Regions from separate parts of the Providencia sp. UF-183 genome, predicted to be linked through region 3. Evidence: predicted binding sites of a transcription regulator. Region 3 holds the regulator's gene; each other region holds the start of a gene.
The links. Region 3 encodes PurR, which represses purine synthesis genes. Its sites were predicted from a motif close to CANGCAAACGTTTGCNTG; they were not measured.
Positions count from the first base shown of each region.

Region 1 (7,143 bases), on a different contig from region 3:
GCGAGATTTTATGGATACTGGTATCCCTGAAATTGGGACTATCATGTTATTTACGGCAATGAATGGCAGCGAAATGCCGGGTGTAGTAAAATCAATTGAAGGTGAGTCTATCACTGTTGATTTTAATCACCCACTCGCTGAGCAACAAATTAGCTTTGAAATTGAAGTGCTTGAAGTAGACCCGCAATTGGAGAATCACAATGCAAATATTAATGGCTAACCCTCGTGGTTTTTGTGCTGGTGTTGACCGCGCAATTAGCATTGTAGAAAGGGCATTAGAACTTTACGGCGCCCCTATCTATGTTCGTCATGAAGTGGTTCATAACCGTTATGTTGTTGATGATTTGCGCCAGCGTGGTGCTATTTTTATTGAAGAAATTTCTGAAGTGCCAGATGGCTCGATCTTAATTTTCTCAGCTCATGGTGTGTCCCAAGCTATCCGTCAAGAAGCGCGTTCTCGCGATTTGACCATGCTATTTGATGCAACATGCCCGTTAGTCACTAAAGTGCATATGGAAGTCGCTCGTGCAAGCCGTAAAGGCAAAGAAGCGATTTTGATTGGTCATGCGGGGCATCCTGAAGTGGAAGGGACAATGGGGCAATATAGCAACCCTGAAGGTGGCATGTACCTTGTTGAAAGCCCTGAAGATGTTTGGAAATTAAAAGTCAAAGACGAAAATAATTTATCGTTTATGACACAAACTACTCTTTCCGTTGATGACACTTCAGATGTCATTGATGCATTGACTGCGCGCTTCCCAAGCATTGTTGGGCCACGTAAGGATGATATTTGCTATGCAACAACCAACCGCCAAGAAGCGGCGAGAGAGCTGGCTGAGCGTGCCGATATCGTGCTAGTGGTTGGCTCAAAAAACTCATCAAACTCGAATCGTCTCGCTGAACTCGCATCAAGAATGCAAAAGCCTGCATTTTTGATTGATGGCGCAGAGGATATTAAAACCGAGTGGTTAACGGATAAAAACATTATTGGTCTAACTGCAGGGGCATCGGCACCTGATATTTTAGTTCGTCAAGTCATTGATAGACTTAAAGAACTTGGTGCTAATTCTGTTGTCGAGCTACAAGGCCGAGAAGAAAATATTGTTTTTGAAGTGCCAAAAGAATTGCGCGTAGAAGTTAAAGAAATTAACTAATACATAGCCATATACTGTTCAAAGGGCCATTTTACATCATCAAAGTGGCTCTATCCTGTTTCTATTTCCGATCTTCCTTCCCTATTTTTCTTATCATCAACACTTTTTCTGATAATTAGTCTGTGCTCTACGTTTTTGTTAATAACTGTCGATTAATACTGGCAGAATCTCACTATGATGGTTAATCTGTAACGCAATAATGAGTTAAATTTCCCGCGAAAAAATTGATATTCGTTTGGGATAACAGTTTAAATTTAGTCAGTTGCATCAATAATGAAAAAGGATGAACCATGGTAAATTCAGTGGTACGTGTTGCTATTGTCGGCTCAGGTGGTCGTATGGGGCGGCAGTTAATTCAAGCTGCACAACAACAAGATGGCATTCAATTAGGCGCTGCTATTGAGCGAGAAGGTTCCTCACTGATTGGCGTGGATGCAGGCGAGCTCGCGGGGGTTGGCAAGTTAGGCGTTTATATTACGGACTCCCTTGATAAAGTCGTTGATGATTTTGATGTTGTTATCGATTTCACTCGGCCCGAAGGCACTCTGCATTATTTGGCATTTTGTAAAGCAAACCAAAAAGGGATGGTTATCGGGACAACAGGTTTTGACGAACAAGGTAAACAAGCCATTGCTGATGCAGCAAAAGTCATCCCAATTGTTTTCGCTGCCAACTTTAGTGTTGGTGTTAACTTGGTGCTTAAATTACTCGAAAAAGCAGCAAAAGTGATGGGAACGTATACGGATATTGAAATCGTGGAAGCTCACCATCGTCATAAAGTTGATGCGCCATCGGGTACGGCATTAGCAATGGGTGAATCTATCGCGGGTGCATTAGGGAAAGATCTAAAAGACTGCGCAGTCTATAGTCGTGAGGGTTACACTGGTGAGCGTGAAGCAGGCACTATCGGTTTTGCAACAATTCGTGCTGGAGATATTGTTGGTGAACACACTGCGATGTTCGCTGATATCGGTGAACGCGTGGAGATCACACACAAGGCATCGAGCCGCATGACATTTGCAAATGGCGCTATTAAGGCTTCTTCTTGGGTTTTTGCCAAAAAATCTGGGTTATATGATATGAAAGACGTACTTTGCCTTGATGATATTTAGTTTTTAAATTTAAAAAAATCATTATAAATCAATTTTATAATTATAATTTATTGGTTTATAATGATTTTGATTATTATTTTATATTAAATCATTTTTTATAGTTGCTTTCCTCGATTTAACTGACTTTTCCTCGTGTTAATTTCCCTTTAATCTCAATCTAAGCTGCGTTATTATCAAATATACAGTTATCTTACTTAGCAACCGTTTACTTGTTCATATTGGCTATCAATTATGGTAGTCACGTGGATTAAATTAGGGTTGATCGCTATAAAAGTAAGATAAAAGTGTAAAAAATGCATTTTTTTCTAGACAAGACCCTATCTCATCATTAGAATGCGCGCAATTTGCCAAAAATTTGCTTAAAAACTCATTTTGGCATTGATTTAGATCGCAAAATCTGAATTAATATGCAAAAAACGTGATTTATTATTCTCCGGAGGGTGTTTTGATTAAGTCAGCTATATTGGTTCTGGAAGACGGAACCCAATTCCACGGGCGTGCCATCGGTGCTGAAGGGGCCGCAGTTGGAGAAGTCGTTTTCAACACGTCAATGACCGGATATCAAGAAATAATTACAGACCCTTCCTATTCCCGCCAAATTGTTACTCTCACCTATCCCCATATTGGTAATGTCGGCACTAATGCTGATGACGAAGAATCTCCAAATGTTCATGCACAAGGCCTAATCATTCGTGACTTACCATTGGTTTACAGTAACTTTCGCGGGCAAGAAGGGCTATCTGAGTATCTGAAACGTCACAACGTTGTGGCAATCGCAGATATCGATACACGTAAATTGACCCGTTTGTTGAGAGAAAAAGGGGCGCAGAATGGGTGCATTATTGCGGGGGATAACCCTGACGTGGCATTAGCGCTAGAAAAGGCCCGCCATTTCTCCGGCCTTAATGGGTTAGATTTGGCAAAAGAAGTGTGTACCAAAGAAGCATATAGCTGGACTCAAGGCTCATGGACGTTAGAAGATGGGCAACAAGGTGCAAAATCGCCGGAAGAGCTGCCACTTCATGTTGTCGCATATGATTTCGGCGCAAAACGCAATATTCTGCGTATGTTAGTTGATCGTGGTTGCCAGCTAACGGTTGTCCCTGCGACAACACCAGCAGAAACGGTGCTTGCGATGAATCCAGACGGCATTTTCCTGTCCAATGGCCCTGGTGACCCAGCCCCGTGTGATTATGCAATCAATGCGATTAAAACCTTCTTAACGACAGATATTCCTGTTTTTGGCATCTGCTTAGGGCACCAGTTATTGGCTTTAGCAAGTGGTGCAAACACGCTGAAAATGAAATTTGGCCATCACGGTGCAAACCATCCAGTTAAAGATTTAGATAACGATGTCGTTATGATCACGGCACAAAACCACGGTTTCGCGGTTGATGAGTCAACATTACCCGATACATTGCGTGTGACACACAAATCTCTGTTTGATGGAACTTTACAGGGTATTCATCGCACGGATAAACCTGCATTTAGTTTCCAAGGACACCCAGAGGCAAGTTCTGGTCCACATGATGCAGCAAGTTTGTTCGATCATTTCATTGATTTGATTAACGAATATCGTCAAACCACACCAAGTCAAAACGCACAATAATCGGGAGCAAATCATGGCAAAGCGTACAGACATAAAAAGCATTCTGATTTTAGGTGCGGGCCCGATTGTTATCGGTCAGGCATGTGAGTTTGATTACTCAGGTGCTCAAGCTTGTAAAGCCTTACGTGAAGAAGGCTATCGCGTCATTTTAGTTAACTCTAATCCTGCAACGATTATGACTGACCCAGAAATGGCCGACGCAACCTATATCGAACCAATTCATTGGGAAGTGGTGCGTAAAATTATCGAAAAAGAACGCCCTGATGCGGTTTTACCGACAATGGGTGGCCAAACAGCACTAAACTGTGCGCTTGAACTGGAGCGTAAAGGGGTTCTTGCTGAGTTTGGCGTTACCATGATTGGCGCAACAGCAGATGCCATTGATAAAGCAGAAGACCGTCAACGCTTTGATAAAGCAATGAAAAAAATTGGTTTAGGTACTGCGCGCTCAGGTATTGCCCATAACATGGAAGAAGCCTACGCCGTTGCAGATGACGTGGGTTTCCCATGTATCATTCGTCCATCATTTACCATGGGCGGTACGGGTGGTGGTATTGCGTATAATCGCGAAGAGTTTGAAGAAATTTGTACGCGTGGTTTAGATTTATCACCAACCAACGAATTATTAATCGATGAGTCATTGATTGGTTGGAAAGAGTACGAAATGGAAGTTGTCCGCGATAAAAATGACAACTGCATTATTGTCTGCTCAATTGAAAACTTTGACGCCATGGGGATCCACACGGGGGACTCCATTACTGTCGCTCCAGCGCAAACTCTGACCGATAAAGAATACCAAATTATGCGCGATGCCTCGATGGCGGTGTTGCGTGAAATCGGTGTCGAGACAGGCGGTTCAAACGTTCAGTTTTCAGTTAACCCGAAAGATGGGCGCTTAATTGTTATTGAAATGAACCCACGGGTTTCTCGTTCGTCAGCACTGGCTTCTAAAGCGACAGGCTTCCCAATCGCGAAGATTGCGGCGAAACTAGCCGTCGGTTACACCCTCGATGAACTGATGAATGACATCACTGGTGGACGTACACCTGCTTCATTTGAGCCTTCCATCGACTATGTTGTGACTAAAATCCCGCGCTTTAACTTTGAGAAATTTGCAGGCACCAACGATCGTTTAACCACGCAAATGAAATCGGTGGGTGAAGTGATGGCGATTGGTCGTACTTTCCAAGAATCGATGCAAAAAGCGTTACGTGGCTTAGAAGTGGGCGCCACAGGCTTTGATCCAAAAGTTGAACAAGATGATCCTGAAGCACTCACTCGCATTCGCCGTGAATTAAAAGATGCGGGTGCAGAGCGAATTTGGTTTGTTGCCGATGCATTCCGCGCCGGTTTGTCCGTTGATGGCGTTTTTAACCTAACCAATATTGACCGCTGGTTCTTAGTGCAAATTGAGGAGTTGGTTCGCCTAGAGGAAGAAGTTGCAGAGCTAGGTATCAATGGCTTAAGCAAAGATTTCTTACGCGTATTAAAACGCAAAGGATTTGCGGATGCACGTTTAGCGAGCTTAGTCGGTGTATCAGAGGCCGAATTACGTAAATTACGTCAAGGCTATGATTTACACCCAGTTTATAAGCGTGTTGATACCTGTGCGGCTGAGTTTGCAACAGACACGGCTTATATGTACTCCACGTATGAAGATGAGTGTGAATCAAATCCAAACCACGATAAACCAAAAGTGATGGTACTAGGTGGTGGGCCGAACCGTATTGGTCAAGGGATTGAGTTTGACTACTGCTGTGTGCATGCCTCACTTGCATTACGTGAAGATGGTTATGAAACCATCATGGTTAACTGTAACCCAGAAACCGTTTCAACGGATTACGACACATCTGACCGTCTCTACTTCGAACCTGTTACCCTCGAAGATGTACTCGAAATTGTGCGTATTGAGCAGCCAAAAGGGGTGATTGTGCAGTATGGCGGCCAAACTCCACTTAAATTGGCGCGTGCGCTTGAGGCCGCGGGTGTTCCCGTAATTGGAACGAGTCCAGATGCAATTGACCGTGCAGAAGACCGTGAACGTTTCCAACAAGCGGTTAATCGTTTGAACCTAAAACAGCCGCAAAATGCGACGGTAACAGCGATTGAACAAGCTGTTGAAAAAGCAGCAAGTATTGGTTACCCGCTGGTTGTTCGTCCATCTTACGTTCTTGGTGGTCGTGCGATGGAAATCGTGAATGATGAAATCGACCTGCGCCGTTATTTCCAAACCGCAGTCAGTGTTTCTAATGATGCGCCAGTGCTGCTTGACCGCTTCTTAGATGACGCCGTTGAGGTGGATGTCGACGCAATTTGTGATGGCGAAATGGTGCTGATTGGCGGGATCATGGAGCATATCGAGCAAGCGGGCGTTCACTCGGGTGACTCTGCATGCTCATTGCCCGCTTATACACTTAGCCAAGAAATTCAGGATGTCATGCGTGAGCAAGTTCGCAGCTTAGCATTCGAACTACGTGTGCGCGGCTTAATGAACGTCCAATTCGCGGTTAAAAACAACGAAGTGTATTTGATTGAAGTGAACCCACGTGCGGCACGAACTGTACCGTTTGTGTCAAAAGCAACAGGTGTGCCTTTAGCGAAAGTCGCTGCCCGTGTCATGGTTGGTCAAACATTGACTCAACAAGGTGTGACGAAAGAAGTCATTCCACCTTACTATTCAGTCAAAGAAGTGGTTCTGCCATTTAACAAGTTCCAAGGTGTTGACCCAATTCTTGGCCCTGAAATGCGTTCAACGGGTGAGGTCATGGGGGTTGGTCGTACATTTGCAGAAGCGTTTGCTAAGGCGATGTTAGGTAGCAGCTCAACCATGAAAAAATCGGGTCGTGCGCTTTTATCAGTACGTGACGGTGACAAAACTCGCGTTGTGGATTTAGCGGCGAAATTGCTAAAACACGGCTTTGAGTTAGATGCTACACATGGTACAGCGATTGTCCTTGGTGAAGCAGGGATTAACCCGCGCTTAGTCAACAAGGTGCACGAAGGTCGCCCACATATTCAGGATAGAATTAAAAATGGTGAATATGATTATATCGTGAATACAACCGCAGGGCGCCAGGCGATAGAAGACTCGAAGCTTATCCGTCGCAGTGCATTGCAGTATAAAGTTCACTATGACACGACGTTAAACGGTGGTTTTGCAACCACAATGTCACTGAGTGCAGACCCAACTGAAAAAGTGATTTCAGTCCAAGAGATGCACGCGTTGATTAAGTAATTAACGTGTATTGAATTGAGCCCCAGCGGTAAT
Region 1 covers NZ_JBSICD010000003.1:108,913-116,055, forward strand. The annotation lists gene fkpB (FKBP-type peptidyl-prolyl cis-trans isomerase) at 1-220, shown strand, start outside; gene ispH (4-hydroxy-3-methylbut-2-enyl diphosphate reductase) at 201-1,154, shown strand; gene dapB (4-hydroxy-tetrahydrodipicolinate reductase) at 1,445-2,266, shown strand; gene carA (glutamine-hydrolyzing carbamoyl-phosphate synthase small subunit) at 2,712-3,875, shown strand; gene carB (carbamoyl-phosphate synthase large subunit) at 3,889-7,110, shown strand.
Region 1: a site for PurR is predicted at 2,461-2,478, ahead of carA (glutamine-hydrolyzing carbamoyl-phosphate synthase small subunit). Genes of this name have one in related genera too.

Region 2 (7,143 bases), on a different contig from region 3:
GCCTTTTACTTGTTCACTATTGTGTTATTAAAGCTGGAACTTGTGGTGTTGCATCTTGTGGCACTGGCGTTGTTTCCATATTTGGTATGCCTTCTTGTGTTTCCACCGAAGAAGTTACAACCCCTTTTACTACCGTGCGATATAAGCGCTTACCTTGAAGTGGCATCGCCATCAGTTCGCCATTTAAACTTTTGGCGACGGAAGGTGCAAGAAAATCGCCCTGTAGTGTTGCATCAAAATCCCCGACAACTTGTGCTGGGAAACCTGACCATCCCCATTGGTTTAAATCGATTAAATCAATGTTAGTCCCAGAGGCCCGCAATAAAAACGGCACTTTTTTCGGTTCTTGTTTCACCAATACGCCAATTTTACTGATCCCTCTGTCAGTACTGACTGTCAAACTCGCTGCTGCAGAAGATTTCCCGCTTTGACGTACTTCTAAGAATGGGCGGCGAACTAAAACTTGGTTAATTGTGCCGCTATCGGCATTGAATGTCGCTTTGCCGCTCCAAACACCCCACTGCTTTTGCTTAATGAGGTCAACATCTTCAATATTGGCGCTTAATGCTGTGAATTCGAACGGGAACTCTGGCTGGATATTCATTAATAAAGATTGAGTGACAGTAAATTTTTTGATGGATAAGCCAGACAGCCAAGATGGCGCGGGCTCAGCAAAAAAGGTCAGCCATGTTTCTGGCAAGGTATATAAAATGCCACCTAATTTACCTTCATTAATGGTAAGAAGTTGGTCATTACGTTGCCAAGCACCACTTAAATTAAATACGCCTTTGTTGTAGTAGCCTGATAATTTATTGATGTTGAGTTTGTCTCCATCAATATTTAGGTCACCAATTAGTGTACTAAGTTGCTGATCTTTGATGACCAACTGGTCAACGTTAAAGCTGATTTTACTTTTAGGGCTTGTCCAACTGCCTCTGACCAAACTGAGTTGATCGATTTGTGTACTCAGCCCTGAAAGCGCCCAGTCTTTTCCTTGAATATCAATATTGGTTAATTCAAGATTTTTGATTTGAATGGTTCTATCACTATTAATCGCATCAAATAATGTATCGAAATCAACATTGTTTTCCCAGCCAACCTTATTCATTGCCAAGGAATCAATGGTTATTGCCCCATCAGTAAACACTTTTCCTTCACCCACAATATAACCGTTATTCAGGTAGGCACTTGCTTTGCTGATTTCAGTGACTTGCTCTTGCAATTTTCCAGTCAGCGCGACATTTTTAAATGGTAATTCATTAATTTTTAACTGGTTAGCGGTAAACCGAAAATCACCATAGCCAAACGGGTGATTAACTGTTGGTTTCCATGGCGTGATCCCACCAGTAAAGCCCGTGGCGGAAATGGTTTCATCACCTTGTTTAAGGGTTAATTGGCTATTTTCAAATTGCAGAATACTCGCCGAAATAGGCAGTGGTGTTGATTCAGGGGATACGGTGGTGGAAAGCTCACCTTGTGTGATGACGAAGCGGTGAATTGCTGTGCCGCTGAAGATATTGCGCCAATTCACATCAACCACGATTTGGCGTGCATCTAAGGACAAATCTTTGTTTTGTGACGCTAATTTAACATCTTGGAAGATGAATTCCCCGGGATTGGAAAATTCATGGCCCATAATCCCTACATGGATATCGTAGTCAGTAAATTTGCTAAGGAATTGGCTCGAATAGGAAGCGCCCCAGCGCGTTTGTAATCCTATGTAGGCGGCGATAAACAATAGCAGCAGTAGCAAGAATGCGTAGGTAACAAATTTAATTAACCATTTCACAGCTAACTGCTCCTCAAATTTGCGGGGGAATGCGTTTAATATCGCGACAATTTAAGGATAGCATACAGAAGAACCGCCAGAATATTCAACTCTAGCGGTTTAGATAAAAGATTATTTTTCGAGTGGGAAAACTAAATTCAGCACAATTGCCGTTAATCCGCCTGCGGCAATACCAGAAGAGAATAAGGTTTTCAGCCAATCAGGGGCAAATTGCAGAATTAACGGCTGTTGTGAAACGCCCATGCCAACGGCAAGGGACAGCGCGATAATCATAATCGCTCGGCGGTTGAGTGGCTCACGGGAAACAATACGCACGCCAGATGCTGCAATGGTACCAAACATCACAATAGTTGCACCGCCAAGAACAGGCTCAGGGATTTGCTGTACAAACCCAGCAACAGCAGGGAATAGCCCCAGCAAAACAAGCATTAATGCGACGATATAACCCACATAGCGGCTAGCCACACCCGTTAACTGAATAACCCCGTTGTTCTGACCAAAACAGGAATTAGGGAAAGTATTAAATACGGCAGAAACCATTGAGTTTAAGCCATTTGCTAATACACCGCCCTTAATGCGTTTCATATAAAGTGGGCCGCGGACAGGTTGCTCTGAAACGTCAGAGGTTGCGGTAATATCACCAATGGTTTCCAAAGAGGTCACCATAAAGATTAAAATCAGTGGGACTAACAGGTTCCAGTCAAATGACAGCCCGTAATAAAAAGGCTCCGGAACAGTAATAAAGGATTGGTTTGGCTCAGTCGGCTGCGCATTTGGCAACATATCCATCCACCACGCTGCAAGGTAGCCCACAGCCATTGCAATCACCAAAGAGGCAACGCGCAAATACGGGTTTTTTTGGCGATTGAGTAAAATAATGACCGCAAGAACGATGCCCGCCAAAATTAAATAGTCGGGGGAACCGAAGGTGTTATCACTAATTGCGCTATAGCCACCGCCAATGGAGGTTAGCCCGACTTGGATCAGCGATAACCCAATAATCATCACGACCACACCAGACACCAGCGGGGTAATGACGCGACGTGCTAAATGCAAGAAGCGAGATAAAATGACTTCAGTGAGTGCAGCGACTAATAATGTACCAAATAGTGCTGCCATCATGGATGGAATATCCGCCCCGCCTTGCTTGAGTGCAACACCGCCCATGATTAAAGGTGCAACAAAGTTGAAACTGGTTCCTTGAATAGATAACAACCCTGAACCAATCGGCCCCCATGCTCTGATTTGAATTAAAGAGGCAACACCAGAGGCAAATAAAGACATGCTAATAATGCGTTGGGTATCGTGTGCAGGCAAGCCGAGGGCTTGGCAAATCAGCATGGCGGGGGTGATAACAGCAACAAACATCGCGAGGAGATGCTGCCCAGCCGCAAACAGGGCTTGGGGAAGCGGTGGCCTGTCTTCTAATTTATAGATGAGCTCGCTCTGGGTATTTATGGTTGATTCTGTATTTTGTTTTTCAGACGTTGCTGTATTCATTGCCTTCATTTCCCACCAACAAAAAACGCATTGTAAAGCGATCAAATTAAAAAGCAATCGTTTGCGCAAAATAAATATTGTAAATAGTTAAACTAAGTTCATCACATTTTTATATCTTTTAACTTGTATTTATAACAGTTTTTTTTTCTAATCTGTTCACCTGTTTTTGGCGTTTTAAGGAAGATATTAACGTCTTACTAATATTTTATAATTTTAACAACAGACGAGGTACGTAAATGTATCATCTTGATGTCTACGGGACTTTGGTAGCAGCAACACTAGTACTATTGCTTGGGCGGAAACTCGTTAAAACCGTTCCTTTTTTAGAAAAATATACAATTCCAGAGCCTGTTGCAGGCGGATTGTTAGTTGCTTTTAGTCTACTTTTGCTGAAGCAAATGTTTGACTGGAGCTTATCTTTCGACTTATCACTGCAAGAACCGATGATGTTGGCTTTCTTTGCCACCATTGGTTTAAATGCCAACCTAGCGAGTTTGAAAGCAGGTGGTAAAGCCCTGTTTATCTTTATTTTTGTGGTTGTCGGCTTATTACTTGTTCAGAATACAGTGGGGATCGCCCTCGCTAAATTGCTGGGACTAGACCCATTAATGGGGTTACTTGCTGGTTCAATCACGCTGTCTGGTGGTCATGGTACAGGCGCAGCATGGGGAAAAATTTTCTCCGAGAGCTATGGTTTTAAAAGTGCAACCGAAGTTGCAATGGCCTGTGCAACATTTGGATTGGTCTTAGGTGGGTTGATTGGTGGCCCTGTTGCACGTTTCCTAACGCGAAATATCCCTACGCCAGGTACCTTAGAAGACGATAAAGACGTACCCACCGCGTTTGAAAAGCCACAGTCAGGTCGTATGATAAGCTCAATGGTGCTCATTGAAACTATCGCTTTAATCGCAATTTGTTTACTGGTCGGTAGCTACCTTTCGGGTTTATTAGCGGAAACAGTTTTCGCTTTACCAAAATTTGTGTGTGTTCTTTTTGTTGGTGTGATCCTCAGTAATGGCTTATCCATACTGGGTTTTTATCGGGTATTTGACCGTGCAGTTTCCGTATTAGGTAACGTCAGTTTATCGCTGTTTTTAGCCATGGCATTAATGAGCTTAAAATTATGGGAATTAGCATCATTAGCAATTCCAATGATTGTCATTCTTGCGGTACAAGCGTGCGTAATGGCAGGATATGCGATTTTTGTCACCTTCCGAGTGATGGGTAAAAACTACGATGCTGCTATTTTAGCGGCGGGGCATTGTGGTTTTGGTTTAGGTGCGACACCAACGGCGATTGCCAACATGCAAGCCGTAACGGATAGATTGGGACCATCCCACTTAGCATTCTTAGTTGTGCCAATGGTTGGTGCATTCTTTATTGATATCGTGAATGCTATTGTCATCAAATTGTATTTAATGTTACCCGTTTTCCCGACGATTGCGGGATAATTTATATTCTAATCATTGATAGTAAAACAGGTATTGCCGTGAATAAATTCACGGCAATTTTCGTTTAAAGGGAAGTGTTCAGAGGTTTGATTATGGGCTTAAGCATGCCCATATTGTTCACGCTCAGGTAGCCAACGTTCAATAATTTGTTGTGCATTCTCAGGGTATTGCTGTTGAATATGGCGGGCGATCCGTTGCACTTCTGGCAACATATATTGGTCACGAAGTAAGTCTGCCACTTTAAATTCCGCATTACCTGTTTGCCTTGTGCCTAATAACTCCCCCGGCCCACGAATTTCTAAGTCCTTCTGGGCGATGACGAACCCATCATTGCTATCACGTAACACTTGTAGGCGCTGTTTTGCAGTATGTGTGAGAGGTGTTTTGTACAACAGTACGCAGTGAGAAGCAATCGCGCCACGACCTACGCGGCCTCTTAACTGGTGAAGTTGAGCAAGACCTAAACGTTCAGGGTTATCGATAATCATTAGACTGGCATTCGGGACATCAACCCCAACCTCAATCACGGTTGTTGCGACAAGTAGCTGAATTTCATTATTTTTGAATGCCGCCATAATGCTTTGCTTTTCCGCAGGCTTCATTCGCCCGTGGACTAAACCCACTTTAAGTTCAGGGAGTGCAAGCGCCAATTCTTCACTGGTTACCTGAGCCGCTTGCGCTTCTAATAGCTCGGAATCTTCGATAAGCGTACATACCCAATAGGCTTGGCGACCTTCATCAATACAGGCTTGGCGTACACGTTCGATAATATCATTACGTCGTGTATCCGGGATGGCGACGGTCGTTACGGGCGTTCGTCCCGGCGGGAGTTCATCAATCACCGAAGTATCTAAGTCCGCATAGGCTGTCATCGCCAATGTACGTGGGATTGGCGTAGCGGTCATAATGAGTTGATGAGGGTGGAACCCTTGTTGTTCACCTTTTTCACGCAGAGCGAGGCGCTGGTGAACACCAAAACGGTGTTGTTCATCAATGATAACCAGCCCAAGAGCATTAAACTTCACTTGCTCCTGAAAAATGGCATGTGTACCAACCACCATCGAAACGTCGCCGTTTGCAATAGCTTCTTGCTGTTGTTCCCGTGCTTTGCCCTTTTGTTTGCCTGCAAGCCAGCCGACTTTGATGCCTAATGGCTCGAGCCATTGTTTGAAGGTGTTAGCATGTTGTTCCGCTAAAATTTCAGTCGGTGCCATTAAGGCGACTTGTTTACCATTCTCGATAGCACAGACTGCGGCTAGTGCAGCGACAAGGGTTTTCCCCGATCCCACATCCCCTTGGATTAGGCGCATCATTGGTGCATCTTTCGCAAGATCAGCTTCAATTTCCCCCACCACACGGTTCTGTGCATTGGTCGGTGAGAAAGGCAGCTGTGCGAGTAACTGTGCTTTTAGTTTACCGCTAGAGGTGAGCCGCTGTGCATACAAACGTTCGTTACCTGCTCGGATCGCCAACATGCTTAAGTGGTGAGCTAATAATTCTTCAAGTACCAAACGTTTCTGCGCGGGGTGATGGCCTTTTTCTAGCTCACTGAGTGCCACATTCGGTGGTGGATTATGAAGAAGCCGTATTGCATCAGGCAGGCTTATCATGCCACGACTCAGCTCTTCAGGAAGTAACTCTTTAATCTTTCCGTTATCAAGCATGGTCAGAGCTTGATCCATGACTTTACGTAACGTGGCTTGGCGAACGCCTTCAGTTGTAGGGTAAACTGGCGTAAGGTTTTCTTGTAATGCGATGTTGCCCGTATCTTGGGAGACTTTATATTCAGGGTGAATAATTTCAGGGCCTGTATTACCTCTGCGAATTTCACCATAGGCGGTAACTTGCCGGCCTTCTGCTAAGTTGTTTTTCATCGCAGCAGAGAAATTAAAAAAGCGCAATGTTAAGTTGCCAGTGCCATCAGTTATGAGGCAGGTCATCATGCGCTTTCGGCCAAAAACCACTTTTGTTTGGAGTACTTCACCAGTAATGGTGGCAGTTGTTCCAGGTAGAAGGTCTTTGATTTGGTACAAACGGGTATGGTCTTCGTAGCGCAGAGGAAAATGAAGAAGTAGGTCTTGAACGGTGTTCAAACCGATTTTACGCATTTTTTCTGACTGGCTAGCACCAATTCCATGTAGAGAAGTCAGTGAAATGGTATCAAGTAACCCATTATTCATGTTCTTTCCTTTTCCTTAACCAAATTGTTGTCTTTTCATTTTTTCAGTTAGTTGCATTTGTACCCACCAATCCTCAGTGGCTTCAATTTGCCCTTGTTCATTGATATGCGGGCGCGGTAAACCTTTGCGTTTAGCCACTTCGGCGAGCACGGGGTAACCCCCTTCAAACAGCCATTCTTGCTGTTCTTGTTCAGATAAAACGCTATGTTCGCGATCATACATT
Region 2 covers NZ_JBSICD010000017.1:30,700-37,842, forward strand. The annotation lists gene AC4IFT_RS15530 (AsmA family protein) at 17-1,789, opposite strand; gene AC4IFT_RS15535 (uracil-xanthine permease family protein) at 1,901-3,289, opposite strand; gene gltS (sodium/glutamate symporter) at 3,526-4,740, shown strand; gene recG (ATP-dependent DNA helicase RecG) at 4,839-6,920, opposite strand; gene trmH (tRNA (guanosine(18)-2'-O)-methyltransferase TrmH) at 6,936-7,143, opposite strand, start outside.
Region 2: a site for PurR is predicted at 3,340-3,357, ahead of gltS (sodium/glutamate symporter). Genes of this name have one in related genera too.

Region 3 (7,143 bases):
CCGTTCTTTCAGTTGTAATTTGGGCATACACAACAATACTCATTCCGTTCTCCTTATGTATTAAGAACTATCTTAATGGGTACTTGGTTTTTGTATTGTAAAAAAGCGAATAATCTGATTTTAAAAAGGCCGACGGGGTCATAGTGAAGTATCTTTTGAAATCACGGTAAAAATGAGACTGATCATAATAGCCAGTTTCAAACCAACGATAAGTGTCTTGATCTATCACCATGCTTTTTAGAACATGCTCTAAACGGCAATTGATCTGGTAGCGTTTAGGCGTAATGCCATACTCTTTTAAAAATTCCTTTTGAATGATGCGCAGATGTAAACCTGTCTCATCAGCAATGTCGGTGATTTTTTTTGTAGGATTACGATAGAGCAACTCAATGATGTCATCAGTAAAATGTGGCTTTTTGCTGGCTTTAGTTTGGGTAAAGCAATCTAACAATTCCTTAAAAGAGGAATTCGCGAGCGCTTCAAACCAGTTATCTTGCCAGATTTCACCGAGGGCAATGGGCCTATCCGTATAATTGAATATACGTTGGGGTAATAAAAAACGTAAGGCATCATGGCGGATACGCAGTACCATGGTTTTTGCATGGTTAGGGTTTGCTGTAAATGTGTTGATTCTCGGTATGATGAGTTGAAATGGGTTAGTCGTGGAGTAGCCATCGGCAGACATACAGATGGGATCTGATGAAACCCAAATCTCAGCCCCTGTCCCTGGAAATATTTTAATCGCACTGGTGAATTCTTTGATAATCAAAATAGAACTAACAAAGCCTTTCAATTCATCTGGCGGATAATATTGTTTCAACATCATACTTGAGCACTCATTATTTGATATGGCAATGATAGCGTTTTTTGACAAGAAAAATAACCATTGAAAACATGAGTTTTAGAAGATAAAAAAATAAAATGACTTTTTATTAGTGGAATACGCTTTAATTAGGTGAAAGTGGTTAGTGAATGATGCGTTAAAGCGCATTTTTAAGCAAATACTTCCTGTTACTGAATATGACAAAAGTGCCGCCAGTGCCTACAGTTAGCTTAAGAATAATATATTTGGTGAACGGTCAGTTTGTAATTAAAAACTGCGCCGCATAGCTGCGGCACAGTGTATAACGAATCTAAAGCAATTAATTTGCTTGGCAATCTGCTTGCTTCAATGTTTTTTCACATTTAACAGCACAACGTTGCATAAAGTAACCAATCGCCATTGGGATAATAGTAAAGGCCATCACACCCGTTGTTGCAAGAAGCGGGTCAAAGGCTAAAGCAGAAACTAACAAACTTGCCAAGAAACATAAGCCAAGTTGTAAGGCGTTTTGTAAGGCGGCTGCTTTACCACTTGCGCTAGGGAAGGTATTTAACGCTTTTGAAACGGCTATTGGGTACGACGCCCCGTTCATGGCAGCCATAAAGCAAAATGGAATTAAAATCATGGTTAATGATGGTGTGGTATAGATAGCCATGATGAATAAGATAGACATGCTAACCGCATAACCAATTAATAGTAGCGGGAATAAGGTTTCGGCACGTACTTTGGCTAAAACTAAACGGCAACCATAACCACCAACAATGAAAGCAAGAGTTTGGGGGATGTAGCTTAATCCAATATCCGCAGGGTTAAAGCCCATATTGCGCAGAATAAACGGCGAACCGGTTAGCCAAGCAAAAAAGCCCGCACTGCAAGAGGCATAAACTAAAACGTTGCCACTGAAGATTGGTGAGCTCAGTAATTTACCAAATGAAACTTTGGCTTGAGGCTGGTTTTCATCCTCGTGTTTTTTGACAGACACATTTTTGAGGAAAAACGTTGGTAACAGTAATAACACACCGACAGCCATCAAGATTAAAAAGATAGCTTCCCAAGTTTGGTGTTCGAGCACCCATGCTCCTAATAACGGCGCAAGTGCAGGGGAGAGCGCGACTAATGGCATGATTGATGCAAACACTTTTTGGGTGCTTGCCTCATCATAGCGGTCAATAACAAGGGCTTGCCATAAAACGGCGGCGGAGCAAACACCAACGGCTTGTAAAAAGCGTAAAGTTAATAACTGTGTTGCTGTAGTGACCCAAAAAATTGCCAAACTGCTCACAATAAAGATAGTCAGCCCAACAATTAACACTGGTTTGCGGCCAAGTTTGTCTGAAAGTGGGCCCCAAAGTAGCTGAGCAAACGCGAAGCCCGCTAAAAAGATACTGAGAGAAGCACTGATAGCCCCTTCGGTTGTGTGCAACGTGGTCTGCATTGCACCAAAAGCAGGCAGGTACATATCAATGGCTAAAAACCCCAACATGCTTAATCCAGCAAGATATAGCATAAATCCAGGGGAATTTTTTTTCGCAGTCGTCATAATTATTTACTTATCTGATATTTAAAAAAATGTTAACGGTAGTGCCATTGTATAGGCTATTTTTTTGTCTTGTGAAACGGTAATATTTGGATCTTGCCATCAAAATATTTGAAAGGAGATGCTATGTGGTCTGCTCATGCTCTTGAAGTGATTGATGCGGTTGCTCGGACGGGGAGTTTCAGTGGTGCCGCAGATGAGTTACACCGCGTGCCGTCGGCAATTAGCTATACAGTTAAACAAGTTGAAGAATGGTTGGCAGTCCCTTTGTTTGAACGGCGACACCGAGACGTTGTTTTAACCGAGGCAGGGCTGATTTTTATTAAAGAAAGCCGATCTGTTATCAAAAAAATGACAGAGACCCGTCATCAATGCCAACAAGCTGCGAATGGCTGGAGAGGTCAGTTCAGTATAGCGGTAGACTGCATCGTTAAGCCTCAACGCACCGAGCAGCTTATCCTCGATTTTTATCGTCATTTTCCTGATATTGAATTGTATATACACCCCGAGGTTTTTAATGGTGTTTGGGATGCATTAGCTGATGGTCGAGTAGATGTCGCCATTGGCGCAACACGGGCTTCACCAATTGGTGAACGTTATAGTTTTCGAGATATGGGGTTTATGTCGTGGATGTGTGTTGCAAGCCCTGACCATCCTTTAGCGAAAATAGGGCATAGCCTAACAGACGATGAAATGCGTGAGTATCCAAGTTTGTGCTTAGAAGATACATCTCGTAGCTTACCTAAACGCGATACTTGGGCGTTGGATAACCAACGGCGTTTAGTTGTCCCCTATTGGGAAAACGGCTTAGCCTGTTTAGCTAATGGGCTGTGTGTGGGGATGGTCCCTGAACATCGTGCAGCACCATTGTGTGCTGAAGGTAAATTGGTAGAATTGACACTGGCACAACCATTTCCATCAAGCCCATGCTGTTTAACATGGGTAGAGAAAAATACCTCTCCTGCGCTGAGTTGGTTATTAGATTATCTTGGTGATAATGAAACGCTCAACGCGGAGTGGTTATCAACATAAGTTGAGTTATCGGCGATAGTCAATAAATGGGCCGTCAGCAACAGAACGACGCTCAACGAGACGAGGGTGAACTTCAATAGTTTGAGCGTCTTCGCGCTTATTCACAATACGGTCTAGTAACATTGCGAACGCCATTTGACCCAAACGCTCTTTAGGTTGGTGGATTGTTGTCAATGCAGGGGTGAAATAGCGTGCGTTTCGCACATTGTCGTAACCGATGATGGAAATGTCTTGTGGAACACGCAAGCCCATTTCATCCGCGGCGCAAATAGCACCCATAGCCATGATATCACCACCACAGAAAACAGCAGTAGGGCGCTGTTTATGGCTTAAAATCTGCATCATCGCTTTATAGCCAGACTCTGGTTCAAAGTCCCCTTGAACAATCCACTCTTCTTTTAAGGTTACTTTGGCTTCTTCCATGGCTTTTTGGAAACCAGTCAGACGACCAATCCCTGTATTACGCTCAAGGGAGCCTGGGATCACACCAATGTCACGGTGACCTCTATCAATCAGGTAACGCCCTGCGAGATAGCCCCCATGGAATGAATTGTCGATAATGCTATCGGTGAAATCCCCGCGGGAAGTTCCCCAATCCATCACAACCATTGGAATATTACGATAATCTTCAAGCATCCCGATAAGTGTATCGGGGTATTCGGAACACATAACCAGCAAGCCATCGACACGTTTTTGCGCCAACATCTGTAAGTAGGCTTTTTGTTTACCAAGATTATTGTGAGAGTTACAGAGGATCAGTGTATAGCCTTTTTCGTAGCAGCTATTTTCAACGGACTCAATAACTTCTGCAAAGTAAGGGGCCTCACTTGATGTTGCTAACAAACCAATCGATTTGGTGTGGTTCACTTTTAAGCTACGGGCAACCGCACTAGGCGAATAATTGAGCGATTTGATAGCAGCCCAAACTGCCGCTTTGGTATCATCAGCCACAAAGCGCGTTTTATTAATAACATGGGATACGGTAGTGGTAGAGACGCCAGCGCGTTTCGCCACATCTTTAATCGTTGCCATGGGGGAACAAAACTCCTGACCAACTATAGGTCTCTCTAAGAATTCTAGTTAAAAAATTACCTGCATATTGATGCATAGATCCTTTGCTGGCAATAATTTAGCGATTTGTTGTCGATTTTGTCTGATCTAGCGCAAAAACGAAAGAAATAATTGATGTTATAACATGTGATATAGACACTGGTTTTGCTTTTTTGGATGTGTATACTCAGTAACCTTAATGTTTATGTGGTTATCATTAATTCAATTTTGTTAGGATGAGAGGAACTCATGGATACAGATGTTAAATATGGAATACTAGCAGCAGTGGGTTCATTAGCGATGATTATTTTCATTGCTGTACATTTATTTTAGTTGTGTTTCATCTTCATTGGGTGAATAAATAAGGGCGAGTAATAACTCGCCCTTATTCTATTGGGAAAACATATTAAATTAAGCTAAGTTCTCTTCTACGAACTTCCAGTTTACTAGCGCCCAGAAGTTTTCTAAGTATTTAGGGCGCGCATTACGGTAATCGATGTAGTAAGCGTGTTCCCAAATATCAACTGTTAAAACTGGTTTGTCGTCACCTGAAATAGGTGTTGCTGCATTGGAAGTATTGACGATTGCTAAGCTGCCATCGGCTTTCTTAACTAACCAAGTCCAACCTGCACCGAAGTTTTTGGTCGCTGCATCCGTAAATTGCGCTTTAAACTCAGCGAAAGAACCAAATGCCTTATTGATAGCATCTGCAACTTTACCTGTTGGCTCGCCACCTGCATTTGGCGCTAAGCAATTCCAATAAAAAGTATGGTTCCAAACTTGGGCAGCATTGTTAAATACGCCAGCTTCAGATGTTTTGATGATTTCTTCTAAAGATTTACCTTCAAAGTTAGTGCCTTTGATTAAGTTGTTTAAGTTAACAACGTAGGTATTGTGGTGTTTACCATAGTGGTATTCTAAGGTCTCAGCTGAAATATAAGGTTCTAAAGCATCTTTAGCATACGGTAGAGCGGGAAGTTCAAATGACATGACGTACTCCTTGATTGCTTTTGTATCAAAACATATGGGTGTTTGCTCGTAAAGTGAGCGAAATATTGTGCTTCGTTGTTTATCTACAGTTTTTTTGCCAGATGGCCTGTATGATTCTTAATATGTTAATAGTAACACGATTAACCCTATAAAGGGTAAAGGTAATCGTGTTGATAGTATGTTAACAACCAAATATTTGAATAATGTGTTATTGAAAGATAACGCCGTTAGGCGTTTTTACACATAAAAAGCGACCCTTGAAAGCTATTCAATTATATCGAGCATTTCTCGAAGAAGTTTCTCTGAAAGCATAGAACTTGCATCTGGTGGGAAATCCGTTCTCAGTGCAACATAACCTGTGAGTGCATTTTTTATAGAGGACTTAACTGAGTTTCGGTTGTGGCTAGCAAGAGTACTCGCCAGTATTTTCTCTGGGTCTAGGCCAAGTTGTTCTATGCGCCTAACTTCTCGTTGGGGCATCCCTGTACGGCGATACAACATTGGGCCAAGGATTTGCTCGCGAAAAAAAGAAATCATGCCAATTGCTTCATAGAGCTCACCACGTGCTAATTTAACGGTTGCATAATGAAGCCAAATCCATGCTCTTTCTTCAAACCAATTTGATGATTTTTCAGGCCAGTGGGGTTGTGATAATGCTAATTTCGCGTTGATGGTATTTTCTTCTCGTGCAAATAAGATGGCAGGGTTTTCAACACGATGTTCAAGCATATTCAAAGTGATAAATTTCAAATCCACATGTAAAAGCGGTGGGCCATATAAGCAAATTAGTAACCGAGGTTCTCCTACATGGTGCCCAGTGAAGGCATTAAGTAGTGAGCCGATATTACTTGCAAATTTTTGTTTATCAGATTGAATCTCATCGTAGTATTCATCTTTAATGACGAGGATAAAATCTAAATCTGAGTACTCATCAAATCCGCCATGCACAAGTGAGCCACCGCCAAGCAGTGCATCGACTCTAAAATCATGACGGATAATCGATATTAAGTGATTGATAAACGAGTAGTGAGAAGAGGGCAGCATGTCTGGAAGGCTCCTAAATTTAAAAAAGCCCTACAGAATAAGTTAACTAAGGCACTCATTGATTAAGATTAAATTAAAATTAGATAAAGTGGGTTGTAAAGGTTTTATATCAAGAGATTATGCAGGAACAATAGTAAGTAAGTATGGGATTTAGCCACGGACAACGACACTAGTTCCAGCCAATGAAGGTTCGTATTAAAAAAAGAACATTTATGAAAGCTATAGTGCTAAGTAAGTAGATAAAAGCTTTGAAAAATAGTGGCGTAATGTCCGGTTGTTGCCGATTTTTAATAATAAAAAATGCAATGAAAACAAAGAATGGAATGATTATTATCAGGGTTGTAATGGGGTTGCTGTGCATAAATTTCGTATTTTAGAAAAGTATAAGTTTATCCTTATTGGTAAGTAGCGCAAGCTCGATGTAAGGAAAACTAGGCTGATTTATTGCCATTTGAGAAGATTGACGTAAACGATAATAAAAGAAGAAGCGAAATATATTGGCGAATACGTAAAAAGGCTCGACAACTACGCCTAAAGTACAAGTAAATAGTATCTAAGTGAAAATGACGTGTTGCTGTAAAACAAGACATAGATTTATTTGACTTGAATCATAAATAAGTCACAATAGTAGCAAATCAAAAGAGGGGCAATCCCCCTCTTTTTTCAT
Region 3 covers NZ_JBSICD010000020.1:3,192-10,334, forward strand. The annotation lists gene AC4IFT_RS16935 (putative quinol monooxygenase) at 1-43, opposite strand, end outside; gene AC4IFT_RS16940 (helix-turn-helix transcriptional regulator) at 68-826, opposite strand; gene punC (purine nucleoside transporter PunC) at 1,143-2,366, opposite strand; gene punR (DNA-binding transcriptional activator PunR) at 2,487-3,392, shown strand; gene purR (HTH-type transcriptional repressor PurR) at 3,399-4,424, opposite strand; gene sodB (superoxide dismutase [Fe]) at 4,854-5,432, opposite strand; gene AC4IFT_RS16965 (nucleotidyltransferase domain-containing protein) at 5,697-6,476, opposite strand.